DNA from 4 places in the Neomicrococcus lactis genome. Region 1 is predicted to be linked to each of the others. Evidence: riboswitches for the same ligand, from Rfam matches in the RefSeq annotation. Region 1 holds a riboswitch; each other region holds the start of a gene.
The links. A riboswitch is a leader RNA that binds a small molecule or an ion and turns the genes downstream of it on or off. The one in region 1 is predicted to bind S-adenosylmethionine.
Positions count from the first base shown of each region.

Region 2: linked by a shared signal. The riboswitch ahead of BKA12_RS09920 (flavin reductase family protein) and the one ahead of BKA12_RS06215 (bifunctional o-acetylhomoserine/o-acetylserine sulfhydrylase) in region 1 are both predicted to bind S-adenosylmethionine.
Region 3: linked by a shared signal. The riboswitch ahead of acs (acetate--CoA ligase) and the one ahead of BKA12_RS06215 (bifunctional o-acetylhomoserine/o-acetylserine sulfhydrylase) in region 1 are both predicted to bind S-adenosylmethionine.
Region 4: linked by a shared signal. The riboswitch ahead of BKA12_RS08420 (acyl-CoA dehydrogenase family protein) and the one ahead of BKA12_RS06215 (bifunctional o-acetylhomoserine/o-acetylserine sulfhydrylase) in region 1 are both predicted to bind S-adenosylmethionine.

Region 1 covers NZ_JACHBL010000001.1:1,355,799-1,363,144, forward strand. Annotated here, with positions in the region: gene BKA12_RS06195 (hypothetical protein) at 1-161, shown strand, start outside; gene BKA12_RS06200 (hypothetical protein) at 233-673, opposite strand; gene BKA12_RS06205 (hypothetical protein) at 696-896, shown strand; gene metX (homoserine O-acetyltransferase MetX) at 1,041-2,201, opposite strand; gene BKA12_RS06215 (bifunctional o-acetylhomoserine/o-acetylserine sulfhydrylase) at 2,198-3,568, opposite strand; SAM riboswitch class IV at 3,605-3,719, opposite strand; gene BKA12_RS06220 (VOC family protein) at 4,031-4,672, shown strand; gene BKA12_RS06225 (hypothetical protein) at 5,032-6,012, opposite strand; gene BKA12_RS06230 (CPBP family intramembrane glutamic endopeptidase) at 6,385-7,176, opposite strand; gene tpx (thiol peroxidase) at 7,224-7,346, opposite strand, start outside.
Region 2 covers NZ_JACHBL010000001.1:2,193,085-2,200,430, forward strand. Annotated here, with positions in the region: gene BKA12_RS09895 (M18 family aminopeptidase) at 1-729, shown strand, start outside; gene rpsF (30S ribosomal protein S6) at 937-1,242, shown strand; gene BKA12_RS09905 (single-stranded DNA-binding protein) at 1,283-1,849, shown strand; gene rpsR (30S ribosomal protein S18) at 1,934-2,173, shown strand; gene rplI (50S ribosomal protein L9) at 2,189-2,647, shown strand; SAM riboswitch class IV at 2,898-3,015, shown strand; gene BKA12_RS09920 (flavin reductase family protein) at 3,055-3,603, shown strand; gene BKA12_RS09925 (DUF1801 domain-containing protein) at 3,610-4,041, opposite strand; gene dnaB (replicative DNA helicase) at 4,650-6,017, shown strand; gene BKA12_RS09935 (hypothetical protein) at 6,092-6,334, shown strand; gene BKA12_RS09940 (DUF1801 domain-containing protein) at 6,585-7,004, shown strand; gene BKA12_RS09945 (LysR family transcriptional regulator ArgP) at 6,997-7,346, opposite strand, start outside.
Region 3 covers NZ_JACHBL010000001.1:1,877,180-1,884,525, reverse strand. Annotated here, with positions in the region: gene BKA12_RS08510 (histidine phosphatase family protein) at 1-214, opposite strand, end outside; gene BKA12_RS08505 (hypothetical protein) at 414-857, opposite strand; gene acs (acetate--CoA ligase) at 1,799-3,757, opposite strand; SAM riboswitch class I at 3,751-3,838, opposite strand; gene BKA12_RS08495 (SDR family oxidoreductase) at 3,987-4,811, shown strand; gene BKA12_RS08490 (ABC transporter permease) at 4,846-5,685, opposite strand; gene BKA12_RS08485 (aliphatic sulfonate ABC transporter substrate-binding protein) at 5,682-6,752, opposite strand; gene BKA12_RS08480 (ABC transporter ATP-binding protein) at 6,900-7,346, opposite strand, start outside.
Region 4 covers NZ_JACHBL010000001.1:1,858,627-1,865,972, forward strand. Annotated here, with positions in the region: gene BKA12_RS08405 (AEC family transporter) at 34-1,011, opposite strand; gene BKA12_RS08410 (CoA-binding protein) at 1,061-1,468, opposite strand; gene BKA12_RS08415 (NADPH-dependent F420 reductase) at 1,601-2,239, shown strand; gene BKA12_RS08420 (acyl-CoA dehydrogenase family protein) at 2,395-3,636, opposite strand; SAM riboswitch class I at 3,789-3,879, opposite strand; gene BKA12_RS08425 (NtaA/DmoA family FMN-dependent monooxygenase) at 4,094-5,524, opposite strand; gene BKA12_RS08430 (acyl-CoA dehydrogenase family protein) at 5,525-6,796, opposite strand; gene BKA12_RS08435 (ABC transporter ATP-binding protein) at 6,862-7,346, opposite strand, start outside.

The sequences.
Region 1 (7,346 bases):
TGCAAACGGACATCGTGGGGCAGTTCGGCCAGAACTTACGCGCGTCAGCACCGAAAACCTCGCAGGAACGCCTCGATGAACTCGAAGCCTTACGTACCTCTCAAAAGATTACTTCCACGGAATACGACGACGCTCGCGCGCGTATCCTGCGCGAATTGTAGGCTTCCACGACGGGTGGGTTCCCCAAAGTCACAGGAACCCGCCCGGTGGTGAAGTCTTGGCCTTTGAGAAGTTAACCGCCCGTTGAAGAAGCGGTGACAACCCAGTGACCCTTGTAGTCAGCAGAGTTCGTCATGGCTTTGTCTTCGATCGTGACTAGTCGAAGATATGGCGCCGCAGCGCCCACTTGTGACCACACTTCGTTGAGATTGTTGGTGACTTCCGGGACCGTCAAGATATCCGCGCCGGTCATCGCCTCGCTGGTGGTGACCGTAAAGACGCGCTGCTTGGTGCCCTCGAAGTACGTGATGGTGTCGCCCGGGACAAGCTTGAAGATCTGGCTGAAGTCTTCTTTCGAGAACTCACCGCCTTCGTCAGTTCCAGCCGCATGACCGAACACCAACATGGGGTTCTGTTTCAGGCTGACATCGATGAGTCCGCCGACGTTTTTAGCGACATCAATCTCATCGCCAGGTTCCGCGGTGACTGGTTTCAACTGAACCGTCGTCAGCACCGCACCTCCATGGGTCACCACAATGGAGCGCGACTCATTCGTCGCGGTATCTGAGCTTGACGCTCTCGCGCCCGCACTCGACGTATCCGTGGTTGAAGTGCTCGCAGATGAACCGGCGGAGGTTGAATCGGCTGAGGTTGAACCGGCGGAGGTTGAATCGGCTGAGGTTGAACCAGCCGAGACCGAAGCGCCAGACGTGGCTCCCACTGACGACCCCACTTGAGATCCACCCGCCGAGCCCGGTCCAATGCGTACAGCACTAGAGTCGGTGGAACACCCGCTGAGGGCGATGGCGAGTGCGACCCCAAGCGCACTCCATCGCGCGCGATGAATCAGTGTGTGTGAACCGCTAGCCGTGTGTGTTGAGCTAGCTGCGTTCCTGATCCCCGCGCGCCGTAAAAACGTGTTCATTCAGCACCGGCCCGAGTTGGTGAATATCGGTCAAAAACCCATCATGCCCGATCGGCGAGTCAATCGTATAGACGCCGTCACCTTGATCTACTCGTTTGACGATCTCTTCCGACTGCGCCGGCCAGTACAAGCGGTCCGAATTCACCGCGGCCACCAAGAACTTCACGTCCGCCGCGCTTGCGAGTGCAGCGTCTACTCCCCCACGCGAACGGCCAACATCGTGGCTCATGAGAGCCTCGGTCAGCACCACGTAAGAGTTCGCGTCGAACCGGTCTACGAGCTTGTCTGCTTGGTGATCAAGGTAGCTTTCCACTGCATAACGACCGCGCTGGTGCGAGATGGACGCTCCGCCAAATGGATTCTCTTCACCCTGGTTCGCGCGGCTGAACCGCGTCTCCAGCTCAGGCTCCGAACGGTACGTCACGTGCGCAATTCTCCGGGCAATGCCGAGGCCTGCGGCAGGTGAGCTGGCGGCGTCGTAATAATCTCCGGAACGGTAATTCGGGTCCAAACGAATCGCCGCGGTCTGAGCTTGCGCGAACGCAATTTGCTCGGCTGAGGATTGCGCGCAGGCCGCTACGACGACGCAGTGCGCTACCCGCTCAGGTGCCGTGACGGCCCACTCAAGTGCTCGAGCGCCGCCCATTGAACCGCCGACCACGGCATGGAATTTTTTGATGCCAAGATCGTCGGCGAGACGCAGTTCGAGGTTCACAGAATCGCGAATGGTCGTGAATGGGAAACGGCTACCCCACGGGCGACCATCCGGCGCGATCGACGCCGGGCCGGTGGAGCCGTAGCAAGAGCCGATCATGTTCGGGGCCACCACAAAGTACTTGTTGGTGTCCACGATTCCGCCAGGACCAACGAGCTGATCCCACCAGCCAGGCTCGTTGGACTCACCCTTCGCGACGTGCGTGTCTCCGGTCAGGGCGTGTAGTAGCAGCACCGCGTTTGAGGCGTCTTGATTCAACGTGCCCCAAGTTTCGAAGGCCAGCGTGACGCTCGGGAGGTATCCGCCGGTCTCGAACGTATACTCGCCAACGTCAGCGAATTGCACGTGACCGTCAGGGACGGGACGCTGCTGCGAATCTAGCTCTCGGACAGTCAAGGTCACGCGCGCTCCCCTGCAGCGACCGGCTCGGCGTCGATGCCCTGATCGCGTCCCGCAAGAACCTTCTGGAAGCCCTGCTTGAGGTCGTTGATGATGTCCGTGATGTTCTCGATGCCCACCGCGAGACGCACCAGACCTGGCGTGACGCCGGCTTTCAATTGCTCAGCTTCAGTGAGCTGGGCGTGCGTGGTGGATGCTGGGTGAACCACGAGCGAGCGGACGTCACCGAGGTTGGCAACGTGCGAGTGAAGCTCGAGAGAGTCGACGAAGAGCTGGCCTGCGTCCTTGCCACCCTTGATATTGAAGGCAACGATGGCGCCGGAACCGTGTGGCGCGTAGTGCTGGCCAAGTTCGTACCAAGGGCTGGACTTGAGGCCCACGAACTGGACGCTCTCGACCTGATCGTGGCCTTCGAGGAATTCTGCAACCCTCTGGGCGTTGGCGACGTGGCGCTCCATGCGGAGGCTCAGCGTTTCCAGACCCTGCTCGATGAGGAAGGCGTTGAATGGGCTGATCGAGGAGCCGAGGTCGCGAAGCAACTGGACGCGGGCCTTCAGGATGTAGGCAAGGTTCGCGCCGAGGATGCCGTTGACGCCAAGGTCCTTCGCGAACGTCAGACCATTGTATGACTCATCCGGGGTGTTGAAGCCAGGGAACTTCTCTGGATCCTTGGCGAAATCGAAGTTACCGGAGTCGACAATGACGCCGCCGATGACCGTGCCATGGCCACCGAGGTACTTGGTGGCACTGTGCACCACGATGTCTGCGCCGTGCGTAATCGGGCGGATCAAGTATGGGGTGGCCAGAGTGTTGTCCACGATCAGCGGGACGCCCGCCTCATGGGCGACGTCCGCGACCTTGCGAATGTCCAGGACGTCCTGGCGTGGGTTGGACACGGATTCTGCGAAGAATGCTTTGGTGTTTGGCTTGACCGCGGCCTTCCAGGACTCAATGTCATCTGGGTTCTCAACGAAGCTGACCTCGATGCCGAGCTTCTTGAGGGAGTGCTTGAATAGGTTCTGGGTTCCGCCGTAGAGCGATGGGCTGGCAACAATGTGGTCGCCAACTTCGGCCAAGTTCAAGATCGAGTAAGTCGTTGCGGCCTGACCGGAAGACAGAAGAAGTGCGCCGACACCGCCTTCAAGTGCGGCAATGCGTTGCTCAACAACGTCCTGAGTGGGGTTGCCGATGCGCGTGTAGATCGGTCCGAGGTCCTGCAGAGCGAAACGTGCTGCAGCTGTGGAGGCGCTTGGGAATTCGAACGACGTGGTCAAGTAGATAGGAAGTGCCCGTGCACCCGTGCTGGGATCTGGCGTCTGACCTGCGTGAATCTGAAGCGTTTCGAAGTTCCATTGCTGGGACATGTTCATCTCCTCAATATTTTGAGGGTGCGCCAAATAAAGGCAACACCGCGCTTGCCCTGCACACTTCGTACAGGACCTGGTCTTCACCCGGGGCACCCCACCGCGGTTGGAGGGTTGCCGGCCAGCAAGCCGGGGCTATCTGCTGGCACTCATGACCTAGTTCATTTTCTCTGGTGTGGTCGGTCTTTTCAAGCCAGCATCTTCTTGGCTTCATACTTGTCAACGTTTCGACGTTGAGACCCTGCGCTTCCTGATCTCTGATGGGGCTTCTTCCTGAGGTGACGACCTGGTGCGCCTTCCTGAAGTGATGCACTACTGCGCATTCCGGGCTAGGCACTAGTTGCGGACAGCCAGCCTTCCTACACCCACGGCTACAAGATTGAGGACTCCCCTACATAAATAGAGCATCGAATGTAACTTAGGACACCCTAATTCGAACCTGAATTGCCAAAGTGCCAAGATGGAGCAATGAGGCTTGATCACGTTTCCTACGCATGTGGACCAGACGGACTAGAGAAAACAGCGAACCGGATTTCTGAGGCTTTGGGTCTCGAATTCGTCAAGGGCGGTGTTCACCCACGCTTTGGTACGCGCAACGTGATTTTCCCGCTCAAAAACCGCCAATACCTTGAAGTCGTTGAGGTTCTGGATCATCCTTCCTCACTCAAGGCACCTTTCGGTCAAGCCGTTCGAGCCCGCTCCGAAATGGGCGGCGGCTGGATGAGCTGGGCTGTTTACGCCGAAGATCTGGCACCCTTCGAGGAGCGTCTTGGACGTGGATCCGTTCCAGGAAACCGTCGTTTCCCTGATGGCCGCGAACTCTTGTGGCGCCAGATTGGCATCAACGATGTCATCGCCGATCCGCAGGTTCCTTACCTCTTGCGTTGGGACGACAACATGGAGGATCTGCACCCTTCCCAGGCACTTGAGCCGACTGGCAGCATTGACCGCATCACCATTGCAGGCTCGGCCGCTCGCGTTCGCGATTGGCTCGATTCACCAGCTGATGACGTTGTTGAAGACGTCTCCATGGACTTTGTTGCACCGTCCGGCGCTCCAGGCATCTTGTCCGTCGAATTTGAGACCCCCAAGGGCAAAGTCACAATCTAGTTTCTAGCGTTCGGCCGCTTTCGTGTTCCGCTTCCCGAGGTCCGGACAAACGGTTCACGAAACGCGCGCTCTGATCAATGCCGCCTTCTTCGTTTCACTTTGACGTCGATTGCTGCCAGCTCCATGAATGTTTGCTGGCACCAATCGACGTCAATTTTTAGTTCCACGTGGACCAAAATGACGTCAAAGCTTTTTGGGTAGGGCTCGAGCACTAACGAATAGATAACCAGGTGTCGTCTTAGACGAATGAATCAAGCAGGCGAGCGATGTGCCTTCAATGTGTGCAGGTGGATTTTGGGTGCCACGCTCATTGGGTGCAGGTGGATTTAGGGCGCCACGCTCAATGGCTGCATTTGACCTTAGGCCGCTACCATCAATTCGGTCCGACGTTCTTCAATAACCAGTCGCAGTCGTTGGCAGAAGGTTTTGAAGCCCTCGTTGAAATCCACGGCGCTGCACCGAAGGTTTCGCCATCCCGCCTTTTCCAAGTAGTAGTCCCGACTGTTATCACCATGGTGTTGTGCAGCGTTGCGGTGATCTCGGCCGTCATAGTGAACGGCAATTCGGAGCTTCTTGTAGCCCATGTCCGCGCTGAAACCAGGTATCCCAATGTGACCAAAGGTCAGCTGGAGCTCAGGTTCCGGCAGCCCTGAGCGAATAATCTCCAATCGAAGCAATGACTCGGCACGTGAGTCCGAACCGATGCGCGCCTGCTTCGTAGCGACAACCAGCTTCTTCTTTCCAGTTCCGTGAAAAGTGTCAAGTTCCGAGTTCCACTCAGCCAGCGTCATGAGTGGACGCTCAATACCTTCAAAAGCGAGTCGCGGCAGGCGGATGAGTTGGTCAATGAGCGCTGTCAGGTCATCAGTTGATAGGAAACAAGCTAAGTCCATCACAGTTCTGGCCGGGCTGGTTATCCGCAGAGGCCCAAGGTCAATGAGATTGCGACTGACTCGGGACTCATGAGACACAAGACCGGCACGGCGGATACGTGAATGCGGATACTCGACAGACACGTGTATTTGGTCTTGCGGCAACTCCCTCGGGATCCAGAGCCCATGAACTCGCGCTGCAGAGTAATAACTCACCCAGGCCCGCGGGTACTTCCTACAGACCGCTCGCAGAACATCCATCTCATCGAACTTTGTTTCCGCCGCAAAATACAGTCCATTCATCTTTGCGCGCTTGATGGATTTGGATCGCAGTTGCCGTCTGGACATTCCAATTTCAGGCAAGTCTGTGCTGAAAAACGGGCCAGCTTGTAGCTGCGCTGGCAATTGAAGTCTTTGGCTCACACCTCGATCTTTGCTGACTAATTGTGGCAAGCCTGAGTTATCCACAGATCCAGGTTGCTGATACGGCCCCAAAGCTGACGAAACCTGCCGGTTGGACGCTCCCCCAAACTTTGACGTCGATAAGTACCAAATGAAGGCGAATTTGCAGGACTCGATCGACGTCAATGAGGGGTGACTGAGATGAATCTCCCCGCAACCTGGTGCATTTTGACGTCAATGTCGCCGTAATGGCGGGGAATCGTGGATGCACTTGGCTGAAATTGACGTCAAAGGGCCTGTGACTGCGTGTCAGCAAGGACTCGCTTGGCCTAAATCGACGTCAAAGTGACCGTTGCTGAAGTTCGGCGAGGCCTCACGTGGCCTAGGTTGACGTTAAAGTGTGTGCGTCGACGCAGCGAATTCCAGAGAATCCGAAAGCTAGGATCCGATTCCGATCATCGGCCCGAGCAGCGCAAACCCCACGAAACCAACGGCGTCAAGCAAGAAGTGAGCATAGACGAGCGGCATGACTCGGCGGTACTTCAGATAGAACGCACCGAAGATCAGGCCCATCGCGAAGTTGCCGATGAACGGACCCACGCCTTGATACAGGTGGTAGGACCCGCGGACCACAGCACTAATCAGCACCACCCACATCGGGCTGAAAGACAATCGGTGAAGCCGGTCAAAGAACCAGCCCACCACCACAACTTCTTCCAAAATGCCGTGCCGAAGCGCGGACAGCAGCAGCACCGGCACGGTCCACCAATAGGAGTCCAGAGCCGAGGGCACAATCGTGGTGGTCAGTCCAAGTGCACGCCCGGCTGCATACACGGCCAGGGTCCCCAGCCCCATGGCCAGAAACAGCAAGAACCCCCACAGGGCATCGCGGCCAATGCGGGCAAAGTCGAAGCCCAATAACTTGAATGGCGACACTCGCAAAGACACATACAACAAGAACAGCACCAGAGCCACCGGCGCCAGTGTGAAGAAGATGTCCAGCAGCTGATACGTCAGATCAAAATACTCGCGCGAATTCAGCGAGTTATTCAGCGACGTGGTCTGCGATCCCAGCGGCGCCCGCGTTGCCTTATCCAAGAGATTCACCAGAGCATAAATGCCGGACTTTCCCAGGGACAACGCCAGGACTATGAAGATTTCAAACCAGAGAACACGCCGAATAAATCCAGCAGAAGCTCCAGTAGAAGACGACAAACCCCACACATCCATGATCGAAGAACGTGGCTGCATGGGGTGAGTCAAGCGCAACGCAGGGCTTAGTTCAGAGCTGCGAGAGCGGCGTCGTAATCAGGTTCAGAGGAAATCTGCGGAACCAATTCGCTGTGGATGACCTTGCCGTCTTCGTCGAGCACTACGACGGAGCGGGACAAGAGGCCTTC
Region 2 (7,346 bases), 840 kb from region 1:
GCGGTCTTGGCGGAGGCTGCCGGGATTGATCCGCTCACTATTGGCGGGTACGACGTCGTAGCTTGCGACGCGCAGGCACCAGCTCTCTTTGGTGCCACGTCCGAATTCTTAGCTTCCGCACGCTTGGACAACCTGAGCTCCGTGCACGCTTCCCTCGTGGCGCTTCAGAGTGTTGCCGACGAGTCGCTCTCTCAGATTCCGATGCTCGCAGCTTTTGATCACGAGGAAATTGGCTCCGCATCCCGTTCGGGCGCTGCTGGCCCGTTCCTCGAGGAAGTGGTGCGCCGCATTGGCTTCTCGTTGGGTGGTTCCACGGAAGATAGCTACCGCGCCATCGCTGATTCGATCTGCTTGTCTTCTGATGCGGGCCACGCGATCCACCCGAACTACCCCGAGCGCCATGATCCCGCGAACCAGCCGCTAGCCGGCAAGGGTCCGTTGCTCAAGATCAACGCCAACCAGCGCTACGCAACGGACGCCGTGGGTGCAGCAGCCTGGACGCAGTGGTGTGCTCAAGCCGATGCTCCGTACCAAGAGTTCGTGTCCAACAACGCCATGCCGTGTGGCTCCACGATTGGCCCCATCACGGCCACCCGACTGGGTATTCGCACCCTTGACGTGGGTGTTCCGCTGCTCTCGATGCACTCCGCGCGAGAAATGGCGCACGTCGAGGATCTGTACGGCCTTGCACGCATCGCTCAAGAGTTCTTCACCCACAATTCAAAGTAGGCAGTGGGTCGCCCCGGTCTTGTCCTCAATAACCTCAGGCTGCGCGCGGTGCTGAGCATCGCCGTCGTTATGGTTAGTGAAGAAATTCCGGTAAGATAGCTGAGGTTGTTTGCACCCGCATGTCCTTTTGGGGTTGCAAGCACCAACGCGAAGAACCTCCTGTTGCGGAAAGACCGTGACCGTTAAGTCCAAAGGAGGTGGGTTCACATGCGTGCTTATGAATTGATGGTGCTGATCGACCCAGAGGTCGACGAGCGCACCGTTGAACCAACCATCAACAAGTTCCTCGAAGTTGTTACCAACGAAGGCGGAACCGTTGACAATGTTGATATCTGGGGACGTCGCCGCTTGGCATACGAAATCCAGAAGAAGTCTGAAGCGATCTACGTAGTCGTTAACTTCACGGCAGAGCCTACGACGTCGGCCGAACTCGACCGTCAGCTTTCTTTGTCTGAACAGATCATGCGTACCAAGATCATTCGTCCGGAAGATCAGAAGGTTTCCGCAGAGTAATCTCGCGGATACCGCGTACGAACACTACTGAAGGGGAACCATGGCAGGCGAGACAGTTATCACTGTGATCGGAAATTTGACTTCCGATCCCGAACTTCGATTCACCCCGTCCGGATCCGCCGTTGCGAACTTTACGATCGCATCGACGCCTCGGACCTTTGATCGCCAGTCCAACGAGTGGAAGGACGGCGAAGCGCTGTTCCTCCGCGCGTCTGTGTGGCGCGAAGCTGCTGAAAACGTAGCTGAGACGCTCACGAAGGGCATGCGTGTCATCGCTCAGGGTCGCCTGAAGTCCCGTTCGTACGAAACTAAAGAGGGCGAACGTCGCACCGTGATGGAGCTTGAGGTCGAGGAAATCGGCCCATCGCTTCGTTTCGCTTCGGCAAAGGTAACCCGTGCGCAGCGCTCCGGCGGTGGCGGCGGCAACTTTGGTGGCGGCAATGCCGGTGGTGGAAACGCTGGCGGATTCGGCGGAGGCAACTCCGGCGGAAGCTGGGGAGGAAACTCCGCACCGCAGCGCCAGAACGACAACCCATGGGAAAGCTCCGCATCATCCTCTTCGGATGGTTGGGGCAATGACATGGGTAGCGACGAACCACCGTTCTAAACGCCCGCTTGATCTTCTACTCAACAAAAACATTCACCATCCCGCAGATTGATCTGCGGGCTCCAACAGAAAAGGAGCTCCACGATGGCTAAGGCTGAACTCCGTAAGCCCAAACCAAAGTCGAATCCACTGAAGGCCGCCGACGTGACGGTCATCGACTACAAGGACGTAGCTTTGCTGCGTAAGTTCATCTCCGATCGCGGAAAGATCCGTGCTCGTCGTGTGACCGGCGTTTCCGTTCAGGAACAGCGCAAGATTGCTCAGGCAATCAAGAACGCTCGTGAAGTCGCCTTGTTGCCTTACTCCGGCGCTGGCCGCGGCTAAGGAAGGAAAACAAACATGGCAAAGCTCATTTTGACTCACGAAGTTACCGGTCTGGGCACCCCAGGCGATGTGGTGGAAGTAAAGAACGGCTACGCCCGTAACTACCTCCTCCCACGCGGATTCGCAACGCTTTGGACCAAGGGCGCTGAAAAGCACGTTGAGGCTCTCAACGCTGCTCGCGCTGCAAAGGCCATTGCAAACCTCGAGGATGCACAGGCTTTGGCTGCAAAGCTCAAGTCCACCACCATCCGTCTCGCAGTCAAGGCTGGCGACACCGGACGTTTGTTCGGCACCGTCAAGCCTGCTGACATCGCAGCTGCAATCGAAGAAGCCGGCCTCGGCTCCCTCGACCGCCGCTCGATCGAGATCCAGGACGCCATCAAGTCTGTTGGTCACCACAACGTGACCGCTCGCTTGCACGAAGACGTTTTGGCTGCATTTGAAGTTCAGGTTGTTGCCGCAAAGGGCAAGTAACCTCGAGCTGACAAGCTGATTGGTCGAAAGAGCCGTTCCCTTCGGGGTGCGGCTCTTTTGCTTTAACTGCTCAATTTCACCCTTGTACCGCCTACCTCCGGTCCTTTTCACGCCATCGATCGGCGGAATATTCGGCGGAATCCTTATTTTTGCATTGACTGTTTGATGTCAAGTGATGGACTGCGAGTCTTTCGAAATATTTCGTGGACTTTTGACGCGGTGATCGAATCCGCTCTAACGTGGACTTCAGAATCAAGAGAGTCAATGACAAGCCCTGGCTGGTTGACCGGCAACCCTCTGGTAGTAGTGGGGTGCTCCAGGTGATGATTCGGCGTTCGGGAGAAGACCCCGCTTCGCAAGTACTGCATCCGAAAGTCGGACTGCGGACGAGTCACGTAAGGATCAACATGACCGCCAGCGTCGAGCACTCCTCACAGACCACGGGGAACGGCACCATCTCGCATGATGTGGGTGCCCAGTCCCTGCGACAGGCCTTCTCTCGCTTCCCCTCCGGTGTGGCCGCTTTGTGCGCCATCGTGAACGGACAGCCTCAGGGAATTGTCGCTTCTTCCTTCACGGTGGGCGTCTCGCTTGAGCCACCACTCGTGATGTTCGCCGTGCAGAACTCTTCCCGCACGTGGCCGATTGTTCGCGGCGCACAGCGCATCGGCGTCTCTATCCTGGGCGAAAAGCATGAAGGCGTCTGCCGCCAGATCGCTTCGCGCGATGGCGACCGCTTTGCCGGACTCAACCTCGCCTCCACAGACGAGGGAGCATTGTTCCTAGAGGACGCAGCTTTGTGGCTGGATTGCTCCGTAGAGTCCGAATTCCCCGCCGGCGACCACCAGGTAGTCCTGTTGCGCGTTCACGGTCACGAGACGCACGGAGACGCTAACGAACCGCTGGTCTTCCACGGCTCTGCGTTCCGTACCCTCAAGGACAACGCGCTCGTCTAAGCGGGCCTACTTCTCGTTGGACTGATCCAAGACGTTCACGCCGTAACGGTGCCCTAGAGCGATTAGTTCTTTCAGGACGTCTACATCTACGTCAGCGAGCTTGTTGACGTACACACACCCCACGCTGGCCTTGTGCTTGCCTAGTTTCGAGAGCAGCTCGGAGGCTTCTGGTGCGTTGCCGAGTCCGTAGAGAGACAAACTGGCTTTACGGGGCGAGAAGCCGACGATGGGTGCCGTTCCTTTGTGCCCACTTTCGTAGTGGTAAAAGTATTCGTCGAACCCCACAATGCTAGGACCCCACATCACCGCAGGCTTGCCGGTGATCTCCTCCATGAGCTCCAGCAGCACTTCGGCATCTGCGCGGCGCGTTGGGTGCTCCACTGCTGAAATGAACTCTCGAGGGTCGACGTTGGTGGGTTGAGTCTTGTTCTCGGCCATGGAACCAATCTAAAGCGCGCGGCTTCGAATGTCTCGGGCTATATGCACACTGGTCAGCGCCACGCGATGTGAACATTGTTCAGATGCGGTGCCTAGAACATGTACTTCGCTATTCCGTCAAGTTAAAAGTCACCGACCGCGCGTGTCTGTGCACAACTACCCTTGGTCTGTGGATAACTTGTGTGCATATCACCAAATATTCAAGTATCCGGGTGTGATATGACCCAGCTAACCTGCAAGCACTACCTGAGGGTTTGTGGAAAAGCTTTTTGGATCCACAAGCGCAAAAATGCATTATGCCTAGTCAGCGCCTGTTAGTGTGGAGAAACAAGTTGAGGATCGAGTGGATATCCCCAAGTTATACACACAGGTCGTGGATGAAGACGTCAGTTATACACATGGCCTGTGGATAACTCGTTTGAGTACCGCGAAATAGGGGACTATGGTTGCTTGAGCTCTATTGCTTCGTGAGCATTTTTCACACCCCTTCGAACCCCCTTTCCTAAGTGTCGGTGGCAGTAGAAAGAATGGGAGCGAAAGGCAGAGAGCGAGGCTTTTTTGCCGCCGCGAATTCGCGCGGATTCATAGTAATGACCTGAGGAGGGTTCGTGGCCGTTCAGCATCTGGACCAAGGATCACGTTCTGGCGATCAGCAGTTTGCGCGCACACCGCCGCAAGACATGGTCGCTGAGCAGAGCGTGTTGGGCGGCATGATGCTCTCGAAGGACGCGATCGCCGACTGCATCGAAGTACTTCGCGGGCCTGACTTCTACCGCCCCAACCACGAAGCCATTTTTGAGGCCATCCTTGACCTCTATGGCAAGGGTGAACCAGCTGACGCCGTGACGGTCGCCGATGAGCTCACGAAGCGCGGCGAGATCGGCCGTGTCGGCGGACCTGGCTACCTTCACACGCTTATCCAGTCCGTTCCTACGGCTGCCAACGCCGGCTACTACGCCGAGATTGTCCACGAGCGCGCAGTGCTTCGCCGTCTGGTGGAGGCCGGCACTCGCATCGTGAACATGGGTTATGCACAGGGCGGCGAGGTTGAGGAGGTCGTCAACGCCGCTCAGGCGGAGATTTACGCGGTCTCTGAACGTGAAACCGCGGAAGACTATGTGGCTCTGCGCGACATCATGGAAGCCACCGTTGACGAGATCGAGGCCAATGGACACAAGGGCGACGGCCTGACCGGCGTCCCGACCGGTTTTTACGAACTCGACAACCTGACTCAGGGCCTCCACGGCGGCCAGATGATCGTGATCGCTGCCCGTCCGGCTATGGGTAAGTCCACTTTCGCGCTGGACTTTGCGCGCTCGGCGTCCATCCACCATGACATGACCACGGTTTTCTTCTCGCTGGAAATGGGCCGCAACGAAATCGCCATGCGTTTGTTGTCTGCCGAAGGCCAGCTACAGCTTCAGGACCTGCGAAAAGGCAACGTTCAGAACGACGACTGGCAGAAGATCGCCAACACCATGGGCCGCCTCAACAACGCGCCGCTCTTCATCGACGATTCGCCGAACATGTCCCTCATGGAAATCCGTGCGAAGTGCCGTCGCTTGAAGCAAAAGAATGACCTTCGGCTCGTGATCATCGACTACCTGCAGCTCATGAGCTCCGGTAAGCGCGTGGAATCCCGTCAGCAGGAAGTTTCCGAGTTTTCGCGTGCGCTCAAGCTGCTCGCGAAAGAGCTCGACGTTCCCGTGATCGCCCTGTCGCAGCTGAACCGTGGCTCCGAAAACCGTCCGGACAAGCGCCCGGTCATTTCCGACCTTCGTGAATCCGGTTCCATCGAGCAGGACGCCGACGTGGTGCTCTTGCTACACCGCGATGACGTGGTCAACAAGGACACCTCCGAGCGTCCGGGCGAAGCTGACATCATCGTGGCCAAGCACCGCAACGGTCCTACTGGCAACATTGTGGTGGCTTTCCAGGGCCACTACTCGCGCTTTAGCAACATGGCTCGTGACTAATCCCGCCAACGGTCACACTTCCGGCCCGTCATGCGTCAATAGAGTAGTCAGCAACTACTTGAAGGATCAGAACCATGAAAACCATGACTTGCCGCCAGCTAAGCGGCCCTTGCGATCTCGCGCATACCGGCACGACGGCCGACGACGTGATCAACGCCCAAGACAAGCACCTCAAGGAAACCGTCAAAGCTGGCGACGATACCCACGTGGCTGCACGCGAAGACATGAAGGGTCGCTGGCGCAAGCCGTGGGCAGCCCTAGGCTGGTATCGCGACATGAAGAAAGCCTTTGCAGACTTGCCGGAGAATCCCGCTTAACTGGAGCGGCGGCGTCGTACGAGAAGTGCATCATCCTTGCCGCGCGCAAGCGATCCGAGCGCAGTCGGACGGTGACAGTGGTGAGCCAACCGGGCAGGTTATCGATGATCTCGGTGGTTCCAGAGAGCCGCAAACACGCGGATCAAGCGGGGTCGCTCCGCTTCAAAAGCGGCTAACGCATCTGCGGTCATCTGAGAATGTCCTTACCAATAGTTCGCTGTACATTAACTCGTGACTGAAAGGACGGGCCATGACCGCTGCATTGGAGAATCAGGACGAAGCACCACGCGTCATTGACGAGCACATTGCGAGCATAGAGGATTGGCGCGGCGAGCGGTTCGCGCAGCTTCGTTCTTGGATCCACGAGGCCGTTCCCGACGTCACGGAGACGTGGAAGTGGATGGGCAGCCCTGTCTGGGAGAAGGACGGCATCATGATTGTGGGTGATGCGCACAAGGACAAGATCAAGCTCACCTTCAACTTCGGCGCGCTCTACGAAGATCCGCACGGCCTCTTCAACAACGGCAACGGAAACCAGCGCCGTGCGATTGATGTTGATGAGTCTCTCGAGCTCAATAAAGAGCACTTCATTGAGCTAGTGCGTGCCGCGGCCGCCTACAACGCGGAGAAGAAAGCCGCGAAGAAGACGGCCAAGAAGCCAGCTAAATAGCCTGCGCTCGCTTCTTCACGATTTCACCCACAGTGTCCAGCAGCGGCGATTCGATCTTCCAGCGCTGCCAATACAGCGGCACATCCACATAAAGCCCCTCTTCAAGTGGCACTAGGCGACCGTTGTCGAAGTACTTTTGGCACTGCAACAACGGCATGGCGCCCCAGCCGAGACCCGCGAGCACCGCGCGGAGGAAACCCTCGGAACTCGGGACGGTGTGCTGCTTCTGCGGCTCGGCGTTGCGCTCACTCAGTAGCTCGCGCTGGATCGCGTCCTTGGGGTTGAAGTGCACCACCGGCAGGGTGCCCCAGTTCAGCACTCCATTTTCGGTATGACGTACGA
Region 3 (7,346 bases), 520 kb from region 1:
GGCCGGCCTTCTTCAGGAGCTGCGCGGTGTCATGCGCTTGAAGTCGCCCGTGGTCATTGAGCGGAACATCCGTGCCGCCTTGCAGGAGGCCTTCGGCGTTCCAGTCAGTCTGGCCGTGACGCACGAATGCTAGCCCCGACGCTTCCTGAACGTCCTCGTTCTGAACTGCTTGGTCTTGAGCCGCCTCGTATTGATCCACGTGTGCCTGATCCATGTGAAGAGCTTAGTCCTGAAGTGAAGTGATCATGATGATTCGACGTTGAGGTATAAAGACTTCTCGATTCGCATGCGTTGCCAGACTTGCAGAATCGTCGGTCAACAGGCAACGAATATGCAAGTTTGGCAACGATTGCGTTTGGTGACTCGAGTGGCAACTACAACCGAATCTCCTGAATCAGCGAGGTGTCTGACGGTTAGTCGCCGAATCGGCGGACGCCTGAGCTCCGGGGTACGCCTGCATTGGAAAGAATTCGGGCCAGTCGCTCTGGGTTCATGAGGTCTGCCCACGTCCAACGGCAGACTCTATGGCCCAATGAACGGATTCCATCTTCGCGCAGCTTTTCTTCGTAGACCACTCGGCTCGGCTCCTTGCCTGACACCTGCATGGACTTGGTGTATTTGTGAGCTCCATCGAATTCGCCGACAACTCGCACGTTCGGCCAAAAATAGTCAGGCCTGACAAAGCGACCGCTAGGAAGTTGCATCGGTACTTGAAGTTGGGGTGCTTCAAAACCCAGCTTGTGGATGAGAGCATGGCTCAGCGATTCGCCGACGGACTCGTTGGCGAGAGTCGCAAAGGCGATTGCCTCTTCGAAAGCTCTCCGCCTGCAGGGGATCGGTTGACCCTGGGCAAGCATGATTAAGAATTCTTTAGTCCAGCGCACAGTCCCGTCAGCTCGTGCGCTTATTTGGCGTCCGCAGGCTTCGTATATTTCGCTCCGCAAAGTCGTTCCGGAACGAAGGAGATGCTCAATGATGACTACACGTGATTCGAAAGGGAAACTATGGATGCAACGAATGAGGGCTTGACTAAGAGTTTCAGTGGCAACCCTGTATGACCAATCCTCTAAGGAAAGCTCAGTGCTCCTTGAACCTGACAAGAGCTGGCCACGAATTCTTGGAGGCTGTGGCAGCACGGCAACCTCTTGGCGGCCAGAGTTCTGCGCTGCATAGCGCACTCTCGCGTCAGGAAGGTTGCCGTAACACCCAATTGGCGTTCGAACTCGGACGCTACCGAGAGTCTTCACTCCGACAAATATTTGCGGAGACTCGAGGACGCCGGGTTTAACCAAGGGGATTTCATAGAGGCCGAGCGTTGTGGCGCCAACAAAGGTGTGAGGACGAGCCGCCAGCGCCACAGCGCCAACGCATGCTTGAAGCCGGTCTTGGGCCTTCAGGGACAACCACTGCTCGGTCGGCATATAGATGGAAGGATTGAGCCGGACGATGTCGCCGGCCCGAAAGTTTCGAGATAGGCGGGAGTATTCCCCGTCGATGGATCGGTCTTTTCGTGCGGTGATGTACCGGAATTCACTGAATCTCATGCTTTGATGCTCGCGCCACCTGAAGTGAGCAGGACCCTTTCAAGGGCAAACTGTGAGCTCGCGAGCGATTCAAGAGCAAATCACATGGGTGTGTGTGAGGGTGACGCGTGAGCATACGTTCGTGGACTTGCGGATTCGTCGCTTGTGGACCAACGAATCCGCAAGGATGGCGACGATGCGGGACTGGGACCATGACCGGACGCCCGAGACCGGACGGCCGCAGGACGGGAGGCAAGCGCGACGATGGCGAAGCGTTAGGCCCCCACGCGCTCGCGGCAGATCTCGTTGATCTCCGGGATGCACGGCTCGTTCTGCAGCGAGGTGGTGTCGCCGAGTGGAGACCCTTCAAACAGCTGGGTCAACAGGCGGCGCATGATTTTGCCGGAACGGGTCTTCGGCACGTCCGGCACAAACACGATGTCGCGCGGCTTCGCGATGGGCCCAATCTCGTGGGACACGTGAGCCAGCAAGGAGGCCACCACCTCGGGTGATGCCGTTCCAATCAACGACTTGTCGTGTGGCACCACGAACGCGGTCGCGGCATGCCCGGTCTTCGCATCGAAGGTCGGGCACACGCCAGCTTCCACCACGGCAGGGTGGGAGACGAGCGCGGATTCGATCTCGATGGTGGAGAGGCGGTGTCCGGAGATGTTGATGACGTCATCCAAGCGGCCAAGAATCCAGATATCGCCGTCGTCGTCAAAGCGTGCGCCGTCGCCAGCCAAGAACCAGCCCTGCTCGGCGTACTTCTCCCAATAAGACGTGTAGTAGCGGCGCGGATTTCCCCACACCGTGCGCGCCATCGCGGGACCCGTCTTGGTGACCACAATGTGGCCTTGCACGTTCGCTGGGACGGTAGCTGCGTCGTCGTCCACGATGTCCACGGCCAATCCGGGGAGTGCGCGCGAACCACAGCCGGGCTTGAATTTCGTGTCCGTAGGGCGCGGCGACAAAACGGTAGAACCGGTTTCCGATTGCCACCACGTGTCCACCATTGGCACGCCGGCTGGGGTATCGCGGCCAACATTCTTGCGCAGCCAGGTCCATGCCTCGGGATTTACGGCCTCGCCGACGGTGCCGCAGAGGCGGATCGTGGAGAGGTCATACTCGGAGGGGATGCCGTCTGGGAACCAGCCCATGAGCGAGCGCACCAGCGTGGGCGCCGTGTAATAGGTAGTGACGCCGTAGCGCTCAATGACCTCGAAGTGACGGCCGGGGTGCGGCGCATTCGGCACGCCTTCGTAGATCACTTGGGTCACGCCGTTGGAAAGCGGACCGTAAATTTCGTAGGTGTGCGCCGTAACCCACGCGAGGTCTGCGGTGCACCAATGCACGTCCTCCTCGCTGGCTCCGAAGAGGAAGCGGTGGGACCAGCTGGCTTGAGTGAGGTAGCCGCCGGTGGTGTGGACCAGGCCCTTCGGCTGCCCGGTGGTGCCGGAGGTGTACATGATGAAGAGGGGATTTTCGGCGTCGAAAGCGGGTGCCTCGTGGGTTGTTGACTGCCGTACGACGACGTCGTCCCACCAAACATCCCGGCCTTCAGTCCAGGGGATCTCGTCTCCCGTGCGCTTAATAACGAGGACGTGCTCAATGTTGTTCTCGCCCGAGACGGCTTCGTCAGCGTTCGACTTCACGGCCACCGTCTTGCCGCGGCGGAACTGTCCGTCTGTGGTCACAAGGAGCTTGGCTCCCGTATCTTCCACACGGAAGCGCAGCGCCTCGGCGGAGAAGCCGCCGAAGACCAGCGAATGGATCGCGCCGATGCGTGCGCAGGCCAGCGTGATGACGACAGTTTCCACGAGCACCGGCAGGTAAATGACCACGCGGTCACCGTGCTTGATGCCGAGTTCTTCCAGCGCGTTGGCTGCCTGAGCGACTTCCTCCGCGAGATCCTTGTAGGTCACCGCGCGGCGGTCGCCGGGTTCTCCCTCGAAGTACAAAGCGACCTTGTCGCCCTTACCCGCAGCAACGTGGCGGTCGGCGCAGTTCACGGCAGCGTTGAGCTTGCCGTCCTCGTACCAGCGAATGTCCGGCCCACGCTCGTTCGTGGGATCTACCGGGGTAGCCGAGTGAATCTTCGTGAACGGAACGGCCCACTCGAGCTCGCGAGCAGCGTCCGCCCAAAACTCAAGCCGCGCTTCCTCAGAGGGGAAATCCTCGGTGAGCTGCGCCGTCGTAATTGAAGGTGAAAAAGACAAAATTAATCCTTCCATCGGCCCTGGCGGTAGCACCAACTCTTGCGAGGGTTGCTGCGGCGTCGCGGAGCCAGGTCTCTCAGCCGCTCTTGATGGGTACCGTTCTACTCAACGCCACGAGGCGGGGCAGAAGCAAAATGGGTTACGTGGTGTGGCGGGATTTTGCCTCTATCTCAGGCAATGTTGGGCGGATAGTCTGGCAGTGCCCATCAATTGATGACCTCACTGAAGCTTGGGAGTACCGGATATGGCACGTACCTACATCATTACTGGCGCAGGATCTGGCATTGGAAAGAAGACCGCGGAGATTCTGCGCGAACGCGGCGAGACGGTGGTCGGCGTAGACCTTCGCGGAACCGACGTTGAAGGCGACCTCGGCACACCGGAAGGTCGCCAGAAAGCAGTTCAAGATTCGCTCGCCGCGGCCGGCGGAAAAGTTGATGCCGTGATTGCCTGCGCGGGAATTTCTCATCCGATTCCCGCGACGGCCGCCATCAATTACTTCGGCATGACCGAATTTCTCGAGGGACTGCGTCCGGTGTTGGCTGAATCTGATGCTCCGCGTGCGGCACTGGTCTCTTCGATGTCTTCGCTGCAGCCTCAGTTCACCCCGCTCACCGAAGCGTTGCTGAGCAATGACGAAGCCAAAGCCCTCGAAATTGCCGCACAGCTCGCGGAGGATCCGCGCGGTGGCAGCATGATTTACTCATCATCCAAGCGAGCTATTTCCCGGTGGGTTCGCGCGCAATCCGTCACACCGGAATGGGCCGGTGTGGGAATTCCGCTCAACGCTGTGGGGCCGGGAATCGTGACTACGCCGATGACCGCCGATCTGTTGAGCAACGAGCAGGGCGTCAAAATGGTTGATTCCGTGGTGCCGATGCCGCTGAATTACCACCAGCCGCCAGAGTCGATTGCCAACCTGCTGATCTGGCTGACCTCCGTGGAAAACACGCACTGTGCCGGCCAGACCATCTATTGCGATGGCGGCGCGGACGTAGTGCTGCGCGGCGAAGACGCGTGGAGCTGGGCGGACGAGCGCGTGTTGGAGTACTTCTCGAAGCTCGGTTGAGTGTTCCGCTATGCAGCGGTGGGCACTTAGATAGTTAGGCCCACCGCTGGACGGCTTTGCGCTCCACGAGTCCCAACAGCGCGTCCGTGATCTTTCCTATCACCGCGAGCAAAACGATGGCCAGCAAGAGCCGGTCCGTGCGGCCGTTGTTTTGGGAATCCGTGAGCAAGAAGCCCAGACCCATGGATGATGCAATGAGCTCGGCCGCGACCAAGAACAACCAGGCTTGAGCCAGTGCCAAGCGCAGTCCGGAGAAAACGGACGGCACCACGGCCGGGAGCTGGATGGTGGTCAACAACTTGACGCCCTTGAGGCCAAACGCGCGGCCGGCCTCCACGAGGTTCTTGTCCACGTGCTTCAACGCCGAGTACACCGTGGTGAACACGGGGAAGAAAGCACCGATGGCAATCAGGGTGACCTTGGAGTTCTCACCGATCTTGAGCCAGAGGATGAGCAGCGGAACCCATGCGAGCGATGGCACGGCGCGGAAAGCGCCGATGGTCGCCGAAAGTAGGGCGTCCGCGATGTTGGACAGGCCCAGCAGGGAGCCGAACAGCAGACCCAAGAACCCGCCAATGGCGAAGCCCAAGAACACGCGCTGCGTAGAAATCGCGATGTGACCCCACAGCTCGCCGCGGCGGGCCAGATCAATTCCGGCTTCCAAGACGGACCATGGCGACGGCAGCTGGACGGGCGAAAAGACGCCTAGCGCCGTCGTAAAGTGCCACAGCACCAGGATGGCCAGCGGCACAATGGCACCGAGAGCAATACGCTTGCCTACGAGTCCGCTACCGGACCGCAGCGCCGTGGCCGTCGAGTTGTCTGCGCTCGCAGCCGTTGCTACCGAGCTGTCGGGGCCGAGATTGACGCTCATGCGTTGACCTTGGAAGTGTCAGCCTTCTTGGCGAAGGAATCATCAAAGAGGGACGCAAGGGCGGTGTCCACAGTGCCCTGATCCTTCACGTCGCCGGACTGGACGAAGATCGGTCCAACCTTCTCGAGAACAGCGCGCTGCTTCTCGCCCGGGGTGGAATCCACATCGAGGTTGCTGCGCTCGGAGATGACCTTCTTGGCCACGGCCGCATCGAGACCGGCGACCTTCGCGAGAATCTCTTCCGTCTCTTCGACGTTCTTGAGTGCCCAGGCACGTGCGTATTCGTAAGCGTTCACTACTGCCTGCGCGATTTCCGGCTTCTCCTTCAAGAAGGACTCGGTGGCGTTCAAGAAGCCGTAGGTGTTGAAGTCCACGTTGCGGAAGATGAGCTTCGCGCCGGCCTGCTCGGCTCCGGCCATGATGGGATCGAGGCCGCTCCATGCGTCCACGGATCCGTTTTCGAGAGCGGCGCGGCCGTCAGCGTGCTGCAGGTTCTGCACCGTGACGTCCGATGCCTTGAGGCCGTTCGCCTCGAGAGCCTGGAGCAAGAAGAAGTATGGGTCCGTACCCTTCGTGGCGGCCACGTTCTTGCCCTTGAGATCAGCGACAGAAGCGATCGTGGAATCCTTCGCGACTACCAGCGCGGCCCATTCTGGCTGCGAGTACAAGAGGATGTTCTTGATGGGCGAGCCGTTCGAGCGGGCCAAGAGTGCGGCGGATCCGGCGGTGGATCCTACGTCGATGGCGCCGGCGCGCAAGGCTTCGTTGGCCTTGTTCGATCCCGCGGACTGCACCCAATTCACGGTGTAACCCTGATCCTTGAGCGTCGCCTCGAGCCAGCCCTTCTCCTTCAACACGAGGGAGAGCGGGTTGTATGTTGCGAAGTCGATGTTCAGGACTTTGCCGGCGGCATTAGCGGACGACGACGCAGCTTGCGAACCAGCGGACTGGCCACTTCCGCCTTCGCCTGCGCAAGCAGAAAGGAAGGTTGCGGCAGCGAGTGCGCTCAGTCCCAGGACGGAGCGGCGAGTGGTGACTGCGGAGAAGGATTTAGCGGTGAAAGACATGATGGTGCTCCTCAAGAAATGTGGTTGAAAGTAGTTATTGAAGACAAGGTTGTTGAAGCTGTGTGGTGGCGAGGCGGCGTCGTTATAGAACGACGTGCCGTTTTGATCGCCTGAACGTGTGACCGTTTGACCGTTTGAGAGCCGGGCTTAGTGACGGTGTGCGTCGACGCCGAGGCTCGAGAGCAGTTCGGCGCGCATTCGTGCCAGTTCTGCCGACGCGCGATCGCGTGGGCGTTCGCCGGGGACCGTCAGGATCCGTGAAATCGTGGCTCCTGGTTTGCCATCCTCCACTCCCAGAACCACAATCCGGTCGGCGAGCTGGAGGGCTTCGTCGACGTCGTGGGTAACCAGAAGAACCGTTGCCGGGTGAGCTTGGTGAACGGAGAGCAAGAGGTCTTGCATGTTCAAGCGGGTGAGTGCGTCGAGTGCGCCGAAAGGTTCGTCGAGCAAGAGCACGCCGGGACGGCGAGCAAGTGCACGAGCCAAGGAGGTGCGCTGTGCCATGCCGCCGGAAACTTCGCGAGGACGCAAGTGCGAGCTTTCGCCAAGTCCCACGAGCTGCAAGAGACGCTTCACGCGCTCAGCACCTTCAGC
Region 4 (7,346 bases), 500 kb from region 1:
TACTGAGAGAGGTGGCTACCGAGAGAGCGCTAGTTACTGAGAGAGCGCGAGCGTCGCGAGCAACGGCAAGGTCACTGCCGCAAAGATGTTCGTGCCCAGAATGGTAGCCGCCACGAGGTTGGCGTCGCCCTTGGCCGCTGTAGCGAGAACAAAAGCGGTGCCCGCTGTGGGCATGCCTGCCATGATGAGGATCGCGAAGATCCAGTCTTTGCCGCCGTCCATCGTGAACAAGGACTGCCCTACCGTGAGCAGCGCGAGGAACGTGATGGCCGGGAGAATCACAAGCTTGGCAACCGTCGCGAAGCCCACCGGCAGGATCTTGAGCTGACCACCGCGGATGGCCTGAAACGATGGGCGAAGGCCCAGACCCACCGCGAAGAGAGCAGCCGGAGACGCCGCCGCGGACATCAAGTCAGCGAACTCCATGATGGGTCCATCTTGGGGCCACCCCACGAAATTCACCACGAAGCCCAAAATAACGGCCCACATGATGGGATTCTTCAAGAGGGAGTCACGCAAAGCCCGGCCGAACTGCCGCACCTTGCTGCCCGATCCTTGAGGCGACATGACTCCGTGGATCAGCGGATAGCCCACCATGAAGATGACGTTGTGGACCAACTGGATGATGATTGCGGGAAGGTAACCAGCCGGTCCCAGCACACCCATGACTACGGGGATGCCGAGGTAGGCGACGTTTCCGAAAGCGCCGCCCATCGAGGACGACAGCGCGATGTTCAGATTACGGCCGTTCGTGAGCCAAAAGACCAAACCAATCAACGCCCAGTACACGAGCGTTCCCACCAAGATGGATGCCAAAACGGCACCTGGAATGCCGTGGGAAAGATCGGCTTTGGCCGTCAAGAAGAACAGCAAGCACGGAAGCGCAATGAAGAACACGAACGCCGAGATCGCGGGCTCCGCGTTTCTGAATCGGTTCCAGTAGCTACAGATGAAGCCCACCAAGATCCCCAAGAATAGAGGAAGGATCTTCAGCAGGATTTCAAGAAACATGACTCACTCGGATTGTGCTCGCAGTAGTGCTCAGAAGGGCGTTTTAACCCTACAACCCAAACTTCGGCGCTTCGATCAGAGGACACGTGTTCATGACGACGTCCAGCCCGGCAGCCCGAGCACGCTCAGCCGCCGCCTCATCAATCACGCCCAGCTGCATCCACACCGCATCCGCGCCGACCTCGATGGCTTGATCTACCACGGCACCGACCTTCTGCGAGTTCACGAAGCAGTCCACCACGTTGATGCGCCCCGGAATATCGGCAAGTTTCCGGTACCCCTTCTCGCCGTGAACGTCCTGACCGCCCAGATTCACGGGCACAATCTCCATGCCAAACCGGTCCCTGAGCTGAAGCGATACACCCAGCGCCGCGCGCAAAGGATTATTCGAGAGCCCCACCACAGCCCATCTGGCGGGCGTGGTCAAGAGACGTCGTATGACTTCGGGATCATTCATGCCCTCACCCTACTTGCATGTTCACCGCTCGGGAATACTTGAAGATTCAAGTTAGTTACACATAGCGTGACCAACATATTCAAGAATTTCTTCGCGTGGCTCGCCTCGCTCTTTACGAATCGGAGTTCCAACATGGCTGACGTAACCATCATCGGTGCAGGAAACATGGCTCGCGGCATCGGCTCGCGCGTCGTTGCTGCAGATCGTTCCCTCGAGATCCTCACTCGCGACGCCTCAAAGGCTGAAGCACTCGCAGCCGAGCTTGGCGGAGCCGTTTCCGGCGCCGCACTTGACCAGAAGGTTTCCGGCAAGATCGTTGTCCTGGCATTGCCTTTCGATGCCGCTCAGGAAGTCGTCAAGAGCCTCGGCTCCGCGTTGGACGGCAAGATCGTGATCGACATCAGCAACCCCGTTAACTTCGAGACCTTCAATTCCCTCACGGTTCCTGCCGGCACGTCCGCTGCCGAGGAACTCGCAAGATTGGCACCTAACGCCACCTTCGTGAAGGCATTCAACACCGTCTTCGCAGGCAACCTTGCATCCGGCAAGATCAACGGCCAGCCACTTGACGTGTTCATCGCCGCAGATTCCGCCGAAGCACGCAGCGCCGTCGTATCCCTCGTAAACGATGCCGATATGCGCGCCATCGAAGTAGGCGGCTTGCACCACGCTCGCGAGCTCGAGGGCTTCCAGCTCCTCCACATGGCCCTCCAGGTCAACCCGGCTTACGAGAACTTCCAGTGGGGTTCCGCAATCCAGATTGCTGGCTAGTTAGTTCCAAAGACCGCAGGGCGCCCACTCACGTTCGGAGTGTGCGCCCTGCTTATTTTAAATTACGACGACGCAGCCTGCGTCCCGCGGTTTCCCTGAGGACGCTAATGCCCACCATCCGCTACGTCGCCGCAAATCTATGGCTGCCTCAAACTTCAGGCTGTCTGCGGCTTCGCGTCACCGATGGCGTTGAGGCCTTCGGGAATCGTGCCGTTGATGTAGAAGTCGCCGAGGCTTCGGGTTCGGAACGCAATCGGGTTGTGCGTCGCCACCGTCTGAGCGTTCCGCCAAAAGCGGTCTAGCCCCTTACTGGTGCTCGTTGCCGATGCGCCAACAGTCAAGAACAGGGCCTGAGCGGCATCAAGTGAGAGCTCCGGGACAATGATCTGCGCAGCTTCAACGGCCACTTCGCCCCGGTACGCACCACTGACATCGCCCGTTTCCAGAGCTTCGTTAAGAGCTGTATCGAGCTCTCGACCAGTAGCCAGCACCGTCGATTCCGCAGCGAACGCCTTGGCAGCAATGCGTCCAATTTCAGACTGAATCAATGGATCCTCACGGAACGGCAAGCCACTGCCTGTGTTGAACGTGCGCTGGCGCTTTAACACCAGCTCCGCCGCAGCGTCTCGAGCACCTCTCGCAATGCCGGCCAGCACAGCCAGCAAGACGTACTGGAAGAATGCGGCTTCGGTAATGGCCGGAAGCGTTCCAATAGTGCGTTCAAAGATCAGGTTTTCTGGGATCACGACGTCCTCGAAAACCGTAGTTCCAGTACCAGTGAGCTTTTGGCCAAAGCCGTCCCAGTCATCAAAAACAGAGACGCCTAGCGCATTGATCGGCACCAAGACGAACGAACGTCCTTCGCGACCGTCGACAGCTACGGATACTCGCGTGTAGTCGGAGAACACGGTGCCCGTGGAGTAAAACTTTTCGCCATTGAGGCGCCAGGTTCCGTCAAGCGCCCGAGTGAGCTTGGTGTTGAGCGTTCCGATGACGTTTCCGCCCTTTTCCGTGGACGCGTTTCCTACCGTTTCGCCCTGAAGGATGCGGCCGTACCATTCCGAACGGCGGGCCGGATCGAAGAATCGAACCGACTCCACGAAGCCCAAGTGCGAACGGTACAAGTGCGCCACGTTGGAATCCGCAGCCGCCAAGTCGATCAGCAAGCGTCCAAGCGTTTCAAGTGAAACACCAGCGCCCCCGAATTCTGCCGGAACGCGAAGTGCTCCGAAGCCAGCGTCATCGAGCCACTTGACCTGTTCAAACGGCAGGACCCGCTCAAGGTCTCGGGCCAGTGCACCGTCAGCGATGCGAGCAAAGATCGGAGCGAATCGGCGCTGAAGCTGCTGGTATTCGGTGCCGACTGCCAAGCTCCAAGAAAACTGTTGCTGACTCATCGGGAGACCTCGCTGCACACAGTCAGTGGGGAGGTAAGTGAAGTTCTCATGGCTTTCCTTTCATCGCCCCGATGAAACGCGCGCAGCCAGATCCCGATCACAAGCCGAACCCCACAACAGCTCGGCTTACGGACAGAAGAAATTGCTCATGCATTCCATCGGTCCTGGCAGTAGCACCGGCCTCGATTGAGGTGGTTGCTGCGACGTCACGGAGCCAGGTCTCTCAGTCGCTCTTGATGGTAAGTGGTAACTAAAATCTAATCGAAGATTCTTTGAATTTGCAAGCCTGAGACAGCTTGACGTAAATATTTCGACACAGATGTAACTTTATGTCGAACATTTTCCCCTGCATGCGTATTTCATCGAATGACAGCGCATCTGCCGCTGGGCGCAGGACAAAGGTGCGTCAGGACTGATTTCATCAACCGCTGACGCACCCCTGATATCCGGTTTGGGCCTAGCCCTCGCTCCCCCGAGCCAATTCCAGGGACCGCTCAGCTGCTTCTGCCGAGAGGTCGTCAAAAGCACCCCGATACTGTGCAGCTGGATGGTTTGCAGGCAAGTAATCTCCGCGCCCGAAAAGCTTTTGCCGCAAAGACCCCTGAGCGTACTCGCGTTGGGCAATGCCCCGGTCCTGAAGTTCAGGAAGGAGGCCATCGATGAAGTTGTCATAGGAACCAGGAAGGATGTGATTGATGACGTTTACCCCATCAATTCCTGCGTCCTGCCACTCCAACAACGTGTCCGCAATGCGATCGGGTGTTCCAACAATTTGCTGTTGCTTTGCCCGGTAATACGCCAAGTCCCTCAGCGTCGGATTTCGTCCTGGAGTCGAGGCTAGAGCTGCTTCAAGAACTCCCTGAGCTCCCTCGGTCTTCACCTCACCGATCGGCGTATCAAGGTCCAAGCCGCCGAAGTCCACGCCCAGGCCACCGCCGATGTGAGCAATGATGGCGTGAAGATCTAGATATTCGTCGTATTCAGCTTCAAGCCGCTTTGCTTCTTCCTCTGTCGAACCGACCACGAAGGACAATCCGGCAAAGACCTTGATGTCACTACGCTTCCGACCCGCAGCTGCTAGCTGCTCAGTGAGCTGAGCGTCCTTCTTTCGGACATACTCAGGATGAGGAGAAAACAGGAAAGTAGCTTCCGCATGAGTGGCCGCAAACTGTACGCCTCGTGGGGATGAACCGGCTTGGAACAAGAATGGTGTGCGCTGGGCACTCGGCAACGCCAGATGTGGTCCATCAATGGAGTAGTAGTCCCCGCGATGGTTAATCTTGTGCACCTTGGCAGGGTCGGCATAGATTCCGCTGTCCTTGTCCGCAAGCAGAGCGTCGTCGTCCCAGGACCCCTCCCACAGCTTGTAGGACGCAGCGACGTACTCCTCAGCCCATCCGTACCGGTCATCGTGTGCCGGCAACGTTGAAGCTCCGAAGTTGATGTGGGCATTGGCCAGCACACTCGTGACGATGTTCCACCCCACACGACCATTGGAAATGTGATCCAGCGTCGACATTTGCCGGGCGAATTGGAAAGGATGCGCCTGAATCACGGAGCTGGTTGCCGCGAGTCCGATGTCCTTCGTATGCGTAGCAATCGCTGCGAGCAACGTCAGTGGATCGTGCGTTGGAATCTGCAAACCTTTGCGCACGTGAGATGCCCAGCCGCCCTCGTGGTCGCCGTAAAGGCCCACCACGTCGGCAAAGAACAAGGAATCGAACTTCGCCGCTTCGAGCTTCTTCGCCAAATCAATCCAGATTTGCGAATCATAGAAACGGTGCTGTTGCGCATCCGGGTGACGCCACAATCCACCAAGGATGTGGCTGGACGTGTTCATCAAGAACGCAGAAAGCGCCAACCGTGGTCGCTCATCGAAAGTGCCCAATTAGTTTGATCCCGCCTTCAGCTCTGAGGACGTTGAAGATGCCGGCGCTTCTCCAATGGCATTAAGTCCCTGCGGAATCGTGCCGTTGATGAAGTAGTCCCCCACCGAACGAGCTTTGAACGCCACTGGGTTATGGGTTGCAACCGTGCGGGCATTTCGCCAGTATCGGTCCAGCGCCTTGGAAGTCGAAACAGCCGACGCGCCAGTTACATCGAACAGTTCGCTCGTTGCATCAAGGATCAACTTGGGAACCGCGACGTGCGCTTGCTGCACTGCAAGTTCCGCTCGCAGGTAGCCTTCCTCTGGGCTCAGTCCAAGTGACTCATCAGTGGCAGCGTCCAAGCTTCGGGCAGCCGTCTCAACAATGGCCTGTGCGGCAAAGACGTTAGAGGCAAGGTTGCCGACCAACTGCTGAATAAGGTGCTCGTCCTTAAACGCGACGCCCGAACCTGTATTGAACGTGCGAGTTCGAGTCGCAACAATCTTCGCGGCCTCATCACGAGCAGCCCGTCCAATGCCTACGAGGACTGCGAGAAGACAGGTCTGGAAGAACGCAGGTTCAAGTGTGGAACTCGGACGACGCTGAATGATGTTCTCTTCGTCGACAGGAACGTCATCAAAAATCGCCGTTCCTGTACCGGTGAGAGGCTGGCCGAACCCGTCCCAGTCATCCAGAATCTGCACACCTTTCGCATGCCGCGGAACGATCGCATACTGACGTCCCTCAACGCCGTCAGTTGTCGCCATAACCACAATCCAGTCGGCAAAGATGGAACCCGTCGTGTAGAACTTCTCGCCACGCAAAACCCAACCTGAGTCCAGCTTTACGAGCTTCGTGTTCGTCGTTCCCAGGACATTTCCACCGCGTTCCGTTGCGGCATTTCCAAAAATCTCACCGTTAAGCACTCGTGCGTACCAGCGTTCTTGGAATTCTTTCGGTTCACGAGAAATGGTCTCTACGAACGAGAAATGAGACCGCAGTAGGTGGGAAACGTTTGAATCCGCCGCCGACAGGTCAATGAGCAACCGGAAGAGATGCTCATGGCTAACGGGACTACCACCGAACTCCTGCGGAACTCGCACTTTGGTAAACCCGGCATCCTTGAGCCACTGGACTGGCTCAAATGGCAGTTCGTGGTCCAGTTCTCGATGCTTTGCTCCTTCAGCAATTCGCGCAAAAACATCAGCGAACTGGTTCGAAAGACGCTGATACTTCGCTTCCTCGCTCAGGGTATCGATGTCGAATTCAGGCTTTGCAGAAGTTGTTGTCAATGTGGTTCCTACCTTGTGGTTTTAGCAAAAGCTTTTTCGTCGAACGGGCTGTCAGGCACGACTGTCTAGACGCCGACAAGTTCTTTCAAGACCTGACCTGGTGCGGAGTCAAGCAATGTGCGGGTGTAATCGTTCTGGGGGTTTGCAAAAATATCTGAGGCCGGCCCAACTTCAACCAGCTCGCCATTCTTTAGCACTCCCACGTTGTCACTGATGCGTTCAACGACTTTCAAGTCATGCGAGATGAAGAGGTAGGTAAGTCCGGCCTCTTTTTGAAGGCGATTCAGTAGCGAAAGGATCTGCTCCTGTGTGAGCACGTCCAGAGCACTGAGTGCCTCGTCCAAAACTAGGATCTGAGCTCCCGCTGCGAGTGCTCGAGCAATAGCCACGCGCTGTCGCTGGCCACCCGACAGCTCGGCCGGGCGCTTGGTTCTGACCCGATCCGGAAGATTAACGCTAACGAGGAGTTCCGTAACTCGGCGCTCTCGCTCAGAACGTGACCCGAGCTTATAGTTCAAAAGAGGCTCAGCAATGATGCGTTCCACGGAAT